Mesorhizobium shangrilense: one gene and its partner. The protein of the gene in region 1 interacts with the protein of each later gene in a pairwise test. Links are inferred from orthologs where the notes say so. Each region holds a gene or a part of one and is shown on either strand. Other genes may lie near its edges.

What was found. Proteins that work in one complex are often made in the same cells at the same time.
Region 2: the proteins of ftsZ (region 1) and rlmN interact in binary tests that used the Escherichia coli proteins (3 or more experiments, as listed by UniProt). The link is inferred for Mesorhizobium shangrilense from one-to-one orthologs.

The regions. Positions count from the first base shown.
Region 1 is NZ_JAQGPN010000001.1:2,387,936-2,395,708, reverse strand. What follows is about bases 1,909-4,754. They hold ftsZ (cell division protein FtsZ), read right to left. Parts: upstream 4,237-4,754; coding sequence 2,581-4,236; downstream 1,909-2,580. Other genes in these bases: ftsA (cell division protein FtsA), read right to left, coding at 4,301-4,754; lpxC (UDP-3-O-acyl-N-acetylglucosamine deacetylase), read right to left, coding at 1,909-2,308. Outside these bases: DNA repair protein RecN, read right to left, coding at 1-303; PD284_RS11585 (outer membrane protein assembly factor BamD), read right to left, coding at 314-1,171; more of lpxC, read right to left, coding at 1,358-1,908; more of ftsA, read right to left, coding at 4,755-5,608; PD284_RS11565 (cell division protein FtsQ/DivIB), read right to left, coding at 5,605-6,543; PD284_RS11560 (D-alanine--D-alanine ligase), read right to left, coding at 6,531-7,457; murB (UDP-N-acetylmuramate dehydrogenase), read right to left, coding at 7,758-7,773. UniProt on the Escherichia coli protein: Essential cell division protein that forms a contractile ring structure (Z ring) at the future cell division site. The regulation of the ring assembly controls the timing and the location of cell division.
Region 2 is NZ_JAQGPN010000001.1:1,195,344-1,201,687, reverse strand. Bases 2,465-5,335 are described here. They hold rlmN (dual-specificity RNA methyltransferase RlmN), read left to right. Parts: upstream 2,465-3,219; coding sequence 3,220-4,452; downstream 4,453-5,335. Other genes in these bases: PD284_RS05890 (hypothetical protein), read left to right, coding at 4,620-5,335; PD284_RS05900 (DUF1294 domain-containing protein), read right to left, coding at 2,801-3,097; PD284_RS05905 (invasion associated locus B family protein), read left to right, coding at 2,465-2,773. In the rest of the region: PD284_RS05925 (SRPBCC family protein), read left to right, coding at 1-255; PD284_RS05920 (YdcH family protein), read right to left, coding at 280-483; PD284_RS05915 (YdcH family protein), read left to right, coding at 719-901; PD284_RS05910 (exodeoxyribonuclease III), read right to left, coding at 1,060-1,866; more of PD284_RS05905, read left to right, coding at 2,270-2,464; more of PD284_RS05890, read left to right, coding at 5,336-5,765; PD284_RS05885 (LysE family translocator), read right to left, coding at 5,799-6,344.

The sequences.
Region 1 (7,773 bases):
GCCGTCCGCGGTCTGCACGCGGCGCAGCAGGATGTCGCCGTCGTCGTCGATCGCATTGTCGGCCAGGATGGCGCGCGCCGGATGATTGCGCGGCACGTCGAACGCGGCGGTCACCTGCCCCTGGTTGGCGCCGTGGCGCACCAGGGACGCATCGCCCCGGGCGCCCAGCGCCAGTGACAGCGCGTCGAGAAGGATGGATTTTCCGGCGCCCGTCTCGCCGGTAAGCACCGACAGGCCGGACGCGAACTCGATATCGAGCCGCTCGATCAGAACGATGTCGCGGATCGAGAGCTGTGACAGCATTTAGGGATCGTCAGCCGCCTATGATCAGCTTGCTGGCATTGGACAGCCACGAGCCCGCGCTCTGGCGCGGCTCCAGCCCGCCGGATTGCAGCAGCTTGTAGGAGTCCTTGTACCACTGGCTGTCCGGGAAGTTCTGCCCGAGCACTGCCGCCGCCGCCTGCGCTTCCTGGGCCAGACCCATCGCGTAGTAGGCCTCGGTCAGGCGCGCCAGCGCCTCTTCCACGTGGCGGGTGTTGGAATAGTTCTCCACGACGTAGCGGAAGCGCTTGATCGAGGCGATGTATTCCCGCCGCTCGAGATAATAGCGGCCGATCTGCATCTCCTTGCCGGCGAGCTGGTCGCGGGCAAAGCGAATCTTCGACTGGGCGTCATCCACATATTCGGAGTCGGGCCAGCGCTGCACCACCTCGTCCATCGCCTCGATGGCGCGGCGCGATTCCTTCTGGTCCTGTGTCACGTCGCGGATCTGGCGGAAGTAGGACAGGCCCACGATGTACTGGGCATAGGCGGCGTCTTCACTCGACGGATAAAGCTGCACGTAGCGCTTCCCGGAGTTGATCGCTTCCTCGTAGTTGCCCTCGCGATAGTTGGTGAATGCGCTCATCACCATCGCCTTGCGCGCATACTCCGAATACGGATGCTGTCGGTCGATGGCTGCAAACTTGCGGCCCGCCTCCTTGAGACGCCCGGCATTCAGGTTGGCGAGGCCTTCATTGTAGAGCTGGTCCGCAGGATCGGTCTGTTCGACATAGGTCGCCAGATCGATGTCGTCGCTCGACTGGCAGGCCGACAGCGCCAGCGGCGCCGCCAGTGCAAGCACCGCGGTCAGAGCGCGAGCTTTCGACCTTGCACCTGTTATCACATGCATACTGAAGTCCGCCCCTTCGGCGTCGCTGCTTCGAGCATCGCGCCATAAAACACAACCGCCCCCACCGGGCAACGCCATGCTCTTGCAATGGCGCATTTTTGTGGCGCGCGACGCAATCCGGCGTCACCTTCCCGCAACACGCGCCAAAAAATGCTTAATGCAACGAGAACGGACGTCGCGCAACCGTCAGAGCGTCCAGGGAGCGTAGGCCGGGCTGTTCACCGCCATCATTTCGACGGCGCGTCCGCGCTGGCGGCGCGACGTCTCGACGATCTCGAAGGCCGTAGGATCGGCCAGCAGGCGGCGCAGCGCCGTCGCGTTCAGCTTGTGGCCGCCGCGATAGGACCTGAAACAGCCGATGAAACGCGCTCCCGCAAGCGCCAGATCGCCCATCGCGTCGAGCACCTTGTGGCGCGCAAACTCGTTGTCGTAGCGAAGTCCGCCCATGTTGATGACGCGGTTGTCGTCGCCGATGACCACGGAATTCTCCAGCGAGGAGCCGAGCGCATAGCCGGCCGCCCACAGGCGCTCGACATCCTTCATGAAGCCGAAGGTGCGGGCCCGCGCGATATCGCGCCTGAACATGCTGGCGGACAAGTCTCCGGCAAAGATCTGGCGGCCGATGGCCGGGCTTGAGAAATCGATCTCAACCTCGAATCGCGTGCCGTTGTAGGGCCGGAACTCCGCCCATGAAGGCCCGTTCTCGACGCGAATCGGCTTGATGATGCGCAGATAGCGGCGCTTGACGGAAAGCTCTTCGATACCGGCCTGCTCGAACGCCTCGACGAACGGCGCGGCGCTTCCATCGAGAATCGGCACTTCGCCGCCGTCCAGTTCGATCAGCACATTGTCGATGCCGAGGCCGAACAGCGCCGCCATCAGATGTTCGACGGTCGCGACATGCGGACCACCGGGATCACCGAGCACCGTGCACAGATCGGTGGAGCCGACCTCCGAATGCAGCGCGCGCAATTCGCGAACGGAGCCGTCAGCGCCCGTCACCTGGAAAATCACGCCGCTATCCGCGTCCGCGGGATGGAAGTGCACCGTCACCGGCTTCCCGCTATGGACGCCTATTCCTGACAGCGTGGCGCGCGCCGCCAAGCTCGTTTGATATTCTTGCAAACCAAACCCCATGGCCCGTCCGATCGAGACGCCCGCTTCGCCAGCCCCTTGGCTGCGGACTTTCTTGCAGGGCGTGCAGCCGACAGGCCGTCTGCAACGCCGCTTGTTTCGGCACGGAACATAGTCTCCGGCGGGAAAGACTCCAAATCACTGTTTCTTACTCCGTGTAACGGCCACTGCACATTCAGATGCACAGGTAAACCATTGGAGTAACGTATCTTTAACGAATCGGGGTGGGCACCGTGGTGCCCACCCCGAAACGCTGCCTGAGCCCCAGTGAGACGTCAGTTGGCTTGCCGGCGAAGGAACGCGGGAATCTCCAGCTGGTCGTCGTCATGGTCCGTGCGCGGTTGCGGGTTGAGCCGGCCGTGATCGTCCAGCTGTCCGCGTCGCGGTGCATAGAGTTGCGGGTCCTGGCTGGCCAGGCGGCGCGCCTCGGGCGCGGGCTGGCGCAGCTTCGGCTCGCGCGGCTGGGCGGCCGGCTGCAGCCGCGCAGGCTCTTCTTCCTTGCGCGCCAGGCCGTTGGTCAGGCGCTTCAGAAGCCCCATCGGACCGCGGTCCTCAGGCGCCTGCGGGCGTGCCTTCGCCTCGAGCTCGGCCTTCACCACCGGAGGAAAGTCCTCGACGCGCGGCATCCGCGTCTGCTGGACCGCCGCCGGCTGCGCCATCTCGCGAACGACCGCGGGCTGCGGCTGCGGCGCTACCTGCTGAACGGGCAGCGGGGCGGCCGGAGGCGCCTGGAAAAGCTTGCTCTGCGGGCGGAAATCATCCGCCGGAGCCACGGCTAAAGGGCGCGTCTGGATGGTATCCCCTCCCATGTCCGCGCTGCGGATGACGTCGGCGATCGGATCCGCCGCACGCGTCTCGACGCGCGCTTCCGCGACCTGCGGCTGCTGGCGGGGATCGACCGGACGCTGCTGGACCGGCTTCATCGGCTGGCGCACCGAAATCGGCGCAGCAGCGATCTCCGCCGCCGTCTTGTCGATGCCCGTGGCCACCACCGACACGCGGATGACGCCCTCGAGGCCCTCGTCGAAAGTCGCGCCGAGGATGATGTTGGCTTCGGGATCAACTTCCTCGCGGATGCGGGTCGCGGCTTCGTCGACCTCGAACAGGGTCAGGTCGCGACCCCCGGTGATCGAGATCAGCAGGCCCTTGGCGCCCTTCATCGAGCTCTCGTCGAGCAGCGGATTGGCGATCGCTGCCTCGGCGGCCGCCATGGCGCGGCCCTCGCCGGACGCTTCGCCGGTGCCCATCATCGCCTTGCCCATCTCGCGCATCACCGAGCGCACGTCGGCGAAGTCGAGGTTGATCAGGCCTTCCTTGACCATCAGGTCGGTGATGCAGGCGACGCCGGAGTAGAGAACCTGGTCCGCCATCGCGAAGGCGTCGGCAAAGGTGGTCTTGTCATTGGCGATCCGGAACAGGTTCTGGTTCGGAATGACGATCAGCGTGTCGACGCTCTTCTGCAGTTCCTCGATGCCGAAGTCGGCCGTCTTCATGCGGCGCTGGCCTTCGAAGTGGAACGGCTTGGTCACCACGCCGACGGTGAGGATGCCCTTTTCGCGAGCCGCGCGGGCAACCACCGGGGCTGCGCCCGTGCCGGTGCCGCCGCCCATGCCGGCCGTGACGAAGCACATGTGGGTGTTCGACAGATGGTCGATGATCTCATCGATGCATTCCTCGGCAGCCGCGCGCCCCACTTCCGGCTGCGAGCCCGCCCCCAGGCCCTCGGTCACATGCGCGCCGAGCTGGATCAGGCGCTCGGCCTTCGACATGGTCAGCGCCTGCGCGTCAGTGTTCGCGACCACGAAATCGACACCGCGCAGGCCGGCGGTGATCATGTTGTTCACCGCGTTGCCGCCGCCGCCGCCGACACCGAATACGGTAATCCGAGGCTTCAGTTCGGTAATATCGGGTTTCTTGAGATTGATGGTCATCTGTCGTTTCCTTCGCCTTTCGCCGCTCGCCGCTGCGGCTGCCTATGGGGCTGTCCCCGCCCGACTAAAAACTGTCCCTGAACCACTGGCCGACCCGGTAGAGCCTGCCATTGGTGCCTGTCGCCCGCAGCAGCGGGCCTGCCTTCGGCTGCCGCCCTTCAAAGCCGGCTGCCTGCGGATAGATCAGCAGGCCGACCGCCGTCGCGAAGGCCGGGCCCTTTGCCGCTTCCGGCAGGCCGGCAACGCCGAGCGGTCGTCCGATGCGTACGTTGCGTCCCAGCACCCGCCGCGCCGCCTCGGGAAGTCCGCCGAGTTGGCTGGCGCCGCCAGTCAGAATCACTCGCTTGCCGACGGCGTTGCCGTACCCGGAAGCGTTGAGTCGGTCGCGCAGGATCTCCAGCGTCTCTTCGACGCGGGCGCGGATGATGCGCGTCATCGCCGCGCGCGGAACCTGCATCGCCATATCGCTGTCGTCGCCGATCGGCTGCACCGAAACGACGTCACGGTCGTCGGCGCCGCTCGGCAGCGCCGATCCGTGCATGACCTTCAGCCGCTCGGCGTCTTCGAGCCGCGTGGACAGACCCTTTGCGAGATCGAGCGTCACGTGGTTGCCGCCGATCGGGATCGAATCGCAATGCGCGAACTTGCCGTCTGCAAAGATGGAGATCGTCGTCGTGCCGCCGCCCATGTCGACGCAGGCGGCGCCCATCTCGAGTTCGTCGTCGACCAATGCGGAAAGGCCACTGGCGTAAGGCGTCGCCACCATGCGCTCGACCGAGAGATGCGCGCGATTGACGCAAAGCTCCAGGTTGCGCAGCGGGGCAGCATCGCCCGTCAGAACATGCATGTCGACGCCAAGCGTGTCGCCGATCATGCCGCGGGGATCGCGCACGCCGCGTTCGCCGTCGAGCGAGAAGGCGACCGGCAGCGAATGCACGACCTGGCGCTGCACCTTGAGCGCCTGCTTGGCGCCTGCGGCCAGCACGCGCTTCACGTCCGCCGCCTCGACCTCATGGCCGCCCAGATTGATGGTCGCGGAAAAAACCTCGCTCTTCAGCCGCCCTGCACTCAGATTGACGAACAGCGAGTCGACCGTCAGCCCCGCCATGCGTTCCGCTGCATCGACCGCTAGGCGGATCGCCTGCTCGGCGCGATTCAGGTCGACGACGACGCCCGACTTCACGCCTTGCGACTTCTGGTGCCCGATGCCGATCACCTGGATCTGATGCGTACGCCGCTTCAGCAGGTTGCTGCCCTCGCGCGGCTTGAGCTTGGCGATCATGCAGCACACCTTGCTCGACCCCACGTCGAGAACGGTGACAATGCCCGATCGAAGCGACTGGTCAGCCGATTGCCCACCGAGCCAGTTCATGTCCTTTTCCCCGCCTTCTTGCGCGCCTTTGCCTGCGCATCCAGTTCCGCCGTACGGCGCTCCATTGCGTCAGGCGTAAGCTGCAGCACCAGGCGGTCGGGGATGCGCATGTCGACCGCGGAAACGTCGCGTGACAGCAACCCGCCCTGCTTGTCGAAGGCGATCAGGCTTACGATCGCCTCTTCCTCGCCGTACTCGGGCAGCTTCACGGTCATGCCGTTGTTCAGCTTCAGGTCCCACCGGCGCTCGGCGACGCGCACATAGGCCCGCACCCGCGAGGCGACCTCGGGGTGCTTCGCCATCTTTGCGATGAAGCCCGCGGCATCGCGGTCGGCGCCCAGACCGATGACCTGCGGCAGCCCGGAAAGAGCCCCGCCGGCGAACGGCGCGATGACCCGTCCGTTTTCCTCGATCACCGAGAGTTCGCTGCCGCGCTGCCAGATCGCGAAGGGCTCGCGCTCCTTGATCTGCACTTCGATCTCGTCCGGATAGACCTTCCGCACCGAAGCCACCTCGACCCAGGGCAGCGACGCCACACGCTCGCGCGCCGTCTCGGCATTGAAGCCGATCAGCGAGGTCCAGCCATCCAGGCCGAGCTGGTCGAGAATATCGATCTCGGAGGTATGCTGATGTCCGATCACACGCACCTCGTCGACGGCGAAGCCGGTGCGGGCCGTAACGGCCTGCGCGTAGTCCGGCATGCGTCCGCCAACATAGGCGCCATAAACACCGGTGATCGCGAAGAAGCCGACCGTCAGCATCGTCGCCGCATAGGGCGGCGGCGCGATCTCGCCGTCATTCAGCCTCTTGAGGAGGCGCGCCGGCCGCCGCAGCCACTTGGGCAGGACCATGCGCTCACGCAGCGCAGCAACCGGCCCGACGCCCGCGAAGCGCGCACCGGCCCTGTCATCCTGTCCCGTCCTCAACGCAAACACGAGGCGTCCTCCACCATCCAACTCAGGAGCTCGCCGAACGTGTGACCTGCTTCAGCGGCGATCTCGGGCACCAAGGAGGTGGGCGTCATGCCCGGCTGGGTGTTGATCTCCAGCCAGACAACTTCCCCGTTTTCCGAATGACGGTCGTCGTAACGGAAATCAGACCTGGAAACGCCGCGACAGCCGATTGCTTGGTGAGCCTTCAGCGCCAGTGTCTGTATTTTTTGGTAAATATTCGGTGAAATTTTCGCCGGAACCTCATGATTTGAGCCTCCAGGCACATACTTCGAGTCGTAATCGTAGAAATTGTGACCGACCGGAATGATCTCGCAGACGCCAAGCGCGACGTCGCCCATCACCGTGCAGGTCAGTTCACGCCCGTAGATGTAGCGCTCGACCATGACTTCGTCGCCGTAGCGCCAATCGTCCGACGCAATGATCTGCGGCGCATGCGACTGCCCCTCCTTGACGATGACGACGCCAAAGCTCGACCCCTCATTGACGGGCTTCACCACATAGGGAGGCTTCATCGGATGATCGCCGACGATCTTGCGACGATCCATGATCCGCGACTGGGCGACCGGAACGCCGACCGCCTTGACGACGCACTTGGCCTTTTCCTTGTTCATAGCAAGCGCCGAAGCCAGCACGCCGGAATGGGTGTACGGGATCGCGAGATACTCGAGAATGCCCTGGATCGTGCCATCCTCGCCGAACGGCCCATGCAGCGCATTGAAGGCAACGTCCGGCCGGAGCCTATCGAGCACAGCAGCAACATCGCGATCGACATCGATCCTTGTGACCCTATACCCCTCAGCTTCGAGCGCATCGGCGCAAGCGCCTCCGGAAGAGAGGGAGACTGGCCGCTCCGACGAGAATCCGCCCATCAGTACGGCCACATGCTTACCGGTCATACCCTCTCATTCCCTCGACATCGGGACCATGAATCCATGCTCATGACTCGACCGTCTCCGGCAGGTTTCCCCCCAGCCCGAAACGCGTGCTCCGCGTGAACGACTCAAATCAGGAACGCTTACAGGCCCAAAGAATCAGAGACTGGATTCCGTGGCAAGAACTCAATTTGAATTAATTTGCACGGGCTTCCGCTTTCGATTCCGGAAGGCCGAAAACCGTTGTTTCTGCGACATATTTGCATCGCGCAAATGGTCGCGGGAGGCCCTTGCGAAGCGGGCTCGAGACGCCCGGCGCAAGTCTCAGAGCAGTTGCCCG
Region 2 (6,344 bases), 1.2 Mb from region 1 along the record:
ATCACGCTGCACTCGGTGATCCAGGACATCGTGCCCGACCGACGAATCGTGATCGCCTACCGCATGACTCTCGCGGGCAAGCCGCTATCAGCCTCGCTGGGAACGATCGAACTGACGCCGACGGACGGCGGGACCTTGCTCAGATACACCGAGCAGGGCGCTTTTCTCGACGGGCCTGATTCGGCCAAGGGTCGCGAGGAAGGGTCGCGCTGGCTGCTCGAGGCGCTGGCGCGCGAACTTGAGGCATCGACATAGAAGCGGTCCCCGCCGGAGCCAGATTCAGGCGATGATGTCGGGGATGATCCGGTCCTCGAGGTTCTTCAGCTTGTCCTTCAGGGCTAGCTTCTTTTTCTTCATACGCTGGATTTGCAAGGGTTCGCAGCCGGTGGCGATCATCGCGTTGATAGCTGCGTCGAGATCGGCATGTTCCTGCTTGAGGCGCGCAAACTCGAGACGAATCTCGGCTTGTTCCTGTTCCGACATTCCGTTTTCCGTCTGCACATTTTTCGACGCCGGGGCGCCGCGCTTCGGTGGGACCGGTCTCGGGTTTCCACCGGCGAAGCCGCATAGCACATTTCACATTCTCGGGAAATGCTACTACCGGGCATTCGACATTGTCGGAACTTGATGCCACATTGTCATCGTACCGTCACAGGCCAGCCTGCGGTGGACGGCAGTGAGTGACGGTCCTCCGAGGAAACAAAGAAGGGAGAGCCTCATGTCTCTTGCGTCCCATCTTGAAGAGCTGCAGCGCAAGCACAGCGAAGTCGAGCGGGAAATTGACGAAGCGATGTTGCATCCATCCGTGGACGACCTCGACATCGTGACGTTGAAACGACGCAAGCTAGCTCTCAAGGACCAGATCGAAAGACTGAAAGTAGAGCAGCATACGACCCACTGACGCAGTTCATCACGACAGCTGTCAGTTGGTGCCAAGTCCGGCGCCCAGGGGCCGATAGCGTATCGCCGTCGGCTCAGTTTTTTGGAGCCACCCCTTCCCAGGGCCTGCCGGCCAGATGGGGCGTCGCTTCGACGGGCAAGTTTTCCGCCGTTTTCTCGTCAATCCAGATCGAAATGCGCGATCACCGGCACGTGGTCCGACGGCCGGTCCCAGCCGCGCGCGTCGCGCAGTATGTCGATGCGCTTGAGCATCGGTGCAAGATTGGCCGACGACCACACGTGATCGAGCCGGCGGCCGCGGTCGCTCGCCGCCCAGTCTTTGGCGCGGTAGCTCCACCAGGTATAGATCTTCTCGCTCGGCGGAATCTGGCGCCGCATCAGGTCGACCCAGCCGCCCGCCATGCGCATCGCCTCGAAATTCTCGGTCTCGACTGGCGTATGGCTGACCACGTTGAGCAGCTGCTTGTGCGACCAGACGTCGTTCTCGAGCGGGGCGATGTTGAGATCGCCGACGAGAATGGAGGCCGAATTCTGCCCGTGCTCGGCACGCACGGCGCGCATCTCCTCGACGAAATCGAGCTTATGCTTGAACTTCCAGTTGATTTCCGGCTCCGGTTCGTCGCCGCCGGCCGGCACGTAGAAATTGTGGATCAGCAGGCTCATGCCGCCTGCATCAACTTTTGTTGATATGTGGCGGCAATCGCCCATGTCGCAGAAAGCGCGCTTCTCGACGATCTCAAGCGGACGGCGGGCCACCGTAGCGACGCCGTGATAGCCCTTCTGGCCGTTGATCGCGACATGCTCGTAGCCGAGCTTGCGGAAGGCGGCGGACGGGAAATGATCGTCCGAGCACTTGGTTTCCTGCAGGCAGAGGACGTCAGGCTGATGCTCGGCGAGCAGACGCTCGACAAGCGGCATGCGCAGGCGAACGGAGTTGATGTTCCAGGTGGCGACGGAAAGCGGCATCCAGGATTTTCCGGAGTTTCGATGGCCCGGACCCTTGCCATCCGAACGCCGCCAAGACAAGCCGCAGGCCGTCATGACGCGTGCACGGCAATGGCCTCGGCGCGGATTAGCCCCCGGGAAAGACGCTATCCGCCCCGACTGCTGCGGCGATCGGCAGCATTCCGTCGAGGCTAAAAGACAAACTCTCGCCGCTTTCCTGCGTTTGAAACTCGCCAGGGACGGAAGTCCGTGTCCGGATGCGGGTGCGGGCGGCATTAGGGCGGGGCCCAGATGGTGGAATCGTTCTCTGACGGATATCTTCACCGTTTGGTAACCCAGATTAAATCAAGATGAAGCGAACGGGCGCCCGCCGCCGGCCGCCCCGTGCTCGCCTCATACGATGTACAGGATAAGCTCAAGCAACATGCGCGGATTGATTTCGACTCTCACCGGCCTTCTGCTGATCGGGTTTGCAGCGCCGGCCATGGCCCAGTCGGCCACCAAGATCGGTCAGCACAACGCCTGGGGCACTTACAGCTACAACGCCAATGGCGGTAAGGTCTGCTACGTGCTCACGGTACCCACGGACAAGAAGCCGACCAGCGTCGATCACGGCGACATCTTCTTCTTCGTCAGCCAAAAGCCCGGCCAGAACGTCACCTACGAGCCTCAGTTCATCGCCTCCTACAATTTCCAGGAGAATTCGAAGGTCTCGGTTTCGGTCGACGGCAAGAGCTTTTCGATGTTCACCCGCGGCAAATCGGCCTGGATGGAGAACGCCGCCCAGGAGCCAGCGCTGATCGCGGCGATGAAGGCAGGCGCCGACATGAAGATCGACGCAAAGTCGAGCCGCGGCACGCAAACGTCCTATGTCTTCTCGCTCAAGGGCATCTCGGCCGCGCTGACGTCGATTGCCAAGTGCAAATGACGCGGCGCAAGCTGCGCGTCTGACCGCTCACACGAACAACCCGGCGACCCGATCCGCCGCGAACAGCCAGACGGCCAGGACGGCGGTCTGGACGGCGACGATGACGTGAAGGAACGTCTGGAACGGCTCCTTGCGCGTCTTGTGACGAAGGACCTGCTGGGCCGTCACGGCCCCTACGCTGCCGCCGAGGATTGCCAGCCATAGCAGCGTCGATTCCCGGATGCGCCAGGCTCCGGCGCGCGCAAGGCGCTTGTCCCACCAGCACGTCGTGAAGGTGAGAGCGTTGATTCCTGCGAGCATCAGCACGATATAGACGGCATCCATACGCCCCTTTCGCACGAAATCTCTAAGGCAAGGCAAAGGTCCGCCGGCCCGCTGCCCGCGCCACGTGACGTCAGGGCTGCATCCGTGCTATTGGCCGCCCCACTCGAACCCGAACGAAAATAATGGCCCTTTCCCTCGACCTCACCGCCGAAAAGCCGCGCCCAAGCCCTGCTCCCCGCGCCGCGCAAGCAGAAAAGCCGTCGCTGATCGGCCTTTCGCGTCCCGAAATGGCGGAGGCGCTGATCGGCGCCGGCATCGTGCCGGAGCGGCAAGCGAAGATGCGCGTCCAGCAGCTCTGGCACTGGCTCTACGTGCGCGGCGTTTCCGACTTCGCCGAGATGTTCAACATCTCGAAGGACCTGCGCGCCACGCTGGCAAAGCATTTCACTATCGCACGGCCGGAGATCGTCGAGGAGCAGATCTCGAACGACGGCACCCGCAAGTGGCTGTTCCGCTTCCCGCCGCGCGGCGCCGGCAGGCCTGTCGAGATCGAGACCGTCTACATCCCCGAGGAAGGCCGCGGCACGCTCTGCATCTCCAGCCAGGTCGGCTGCACGCTGACCTGCTCGTTTTGCCACACCGGCACGCAGAAGCTGGTGCGCAACCTGACCGCTGAGGAGATCCTCGCGCAGCTGCTGACCGCGCGCGACCGCTTGGGCGATTTCCCCGACCGCGACACGCCGGACGGCGCCATCGTGCCAGCGGAAGGCCGAAAAGTGTCCAACATCGTCATGATGGGCATGGGTGAGCCGCTCTACAATTTCGAGGAGGTGAAGAAGGCGCTGCTGATCGCCTCCGACGGCGACGGGCTGTCTTTGTCCAAGCGGCGGATCACCCTGTCGACTTCCGGAGTGGTGCCGGAGATCGCGCGCACCGGCGAGGAGATCGGCGTCATGCTCGCGATTTCCCTGCACGCCACCAATGACGACCTGCGCGACCTTCTGGTGCCGATCAACAAGAAGTTTCCGCTGAAGGACCTGATCGCCGCCTGCCGCGGCTATCCGGGCCTATCGAACGCGCGCCGCATCACCTTCGAATATGTGATGCTGAAGGACGTCAACGACTCGCTCGACGACGCCAAGGCTCTGGTTCAGCTCCTGAAGGGCATCCCGGCCAAGATCAACCTGATCCCGTTCAACCCCTGGCCGGGCACCAACTACCAGTGCTCGGACTGGGAGACGATCGAGAAGTTCGCCGACTACATCAACAACGCCGGCTATGCCTCACCGATCCGCACGCCGCGCGGCCGCGACATCCTCGCCGCCTGCGGCCAGCTCAAGTCGGAATCCGAGCGGCTGAAGAAGCACGAGCGCCTCGCGCTCGAAGCCATGATGATCGCCGGCCACGGCGACTGATCGCAGCCGCCTGCCGGGCGGTCTCTCACATCCAACGGATGCACCTCGCCATAAGTGCTAGGGAGCTTCATTCTTCACGTCCCGCCAGACGGGTGCTATGGTCACGGCCGCTGCAGAAGCGCGCAGATGATCCCGCATGTCCGTACCCGCTCGATGGTGGAGAGACTATGCCACTGGTCTCGCAGTTGTTCTCCGCGAACCGTCGCCTGCAAGCCTGCCTCATCGACAATTCCGCGCATGTCCTGCACGGAAGTAAGGGCGAGCACGTCGAGCTGATCCAGGCAGCCCTGATCCGCCTTCGCTTTCTCGAGCCCGGAGATGGGCTCGCCGAGGCCGGAGAATACGGCACCCGTACCGCGGACGCCGTGCTGCGCTACAAGCAGATGTTTGACATCGTCAACCGGACCTACCAGAGGACGGCCGACGACATCGTCGGCCGCATGACGATCGCCTCGCTCGATGCCCACATGGCCGTTTTCGACTCCGTTCGCAACGTGCCGCCAGTCCCGCTCCACGAGTTTCCGGATCGCGTGCTCATTGGCCCGGTTTCAAGCAATCCCCGACAGATGGTTGCGTTCGCCACCACCGGTGCCGTCACCGCCGGCCTGCCGGTGCGCGGCGCCTTCACGCCGCCACTGTCCGAGTTGCCGGCGGACATGCAGGAGGTGGTCTGGCGGAGCAACCTCGCAAAGATCGAAGGCACGCCCTCGATGTATCCCTTCGTGTCCAATCATGAGGGCCCACTCGACAGCGACGAACTGTGCAGGAGGTTCGCGAAGTTCAACGGCGAAAGGGGGCTGATGCTCGAGCTCTACAATCGCATGCGGCCCTTCGCGATTTGGAGACTGATCAACACGATCCGCGGCGTGGTCTGGGGTGAGGGCTCACGCGGAATGTTCTGCCACCCGCACGACCATGCCAGGGCCTACGCCCACATGCAGGCGCTCTCCACGGGACCCACCCACCACCCCAATCCCAACCTGAGCGATATCACCAGAGCCTTCTCGGTGACCGACTCGCCATTCTGCAAGGATGCCTTGAACGTTCACGGGGAGCGCGATTCGTGGCGGGAGATCGTGTCAGGCGGCCCGGGTCTGCACATCTGCGTCACCAATGCGACAGGCCGCGCACTCTCCAACGAGAACTACCCCGCGAGCGACTTCCACATCGACGAGATCCAGCAGGGGCAGTTCTGCTCGAACGGCACCTGCATTCCGTTGATCAACGGCCAGACAATCGGCCATCTCAAGACGGTCGGCCCTTGGCTGGCCAAGAGGCCGGGCGAATGGCTGAGGAAGCACCTGCCCTGGTAGGCGCACCTGCATGCATGCAGCTTGGGGAACGGCCTATTTCGCCTGCGCGGTGAGGATCTTCAGCGCGAAGGCAGAAAACACGCCGGCGAACAGATAATCGACAATGCGCGTCACCCGCGGGCTCTTGCGGAGCAGGCCAGCGAACCTGTCGGCCGCGATCACCATCGGCGCAGTGACCGGAATCGCCAGCACGATAAACATCAGCCCGAAGAAGAAGAGCTTTCCGGGCGCGTTCGGGTCGGTGGGCGACACGAATTGCGGCAGGAAGGTCATGAAGAACAGGATGATCTTGGGATTGAGCAGGTTGATGCCAAGCCCGGTCAGCCAGTTCTGGAAAAGGGAGCGCCCCGACCCGGCCCGCTTCTCCGGCGAAAATGCCGATCCATGGCGAATGGCCTGGTAGGCGAGCCAGACCAGGTAGCCCGCTCCTCCGATCTTCAAGGCAAGAAACGCCTCCGGCGACGCGACGATCAGCGCAGACAAACCGACCGCCACCAGCGTGGTGTGAACGACGATGCCGGTCAGCGCGCCGAACATGCAGGCGAAACCGGCCGCCCTGCCTTCCGAAAGAGCGCGCCC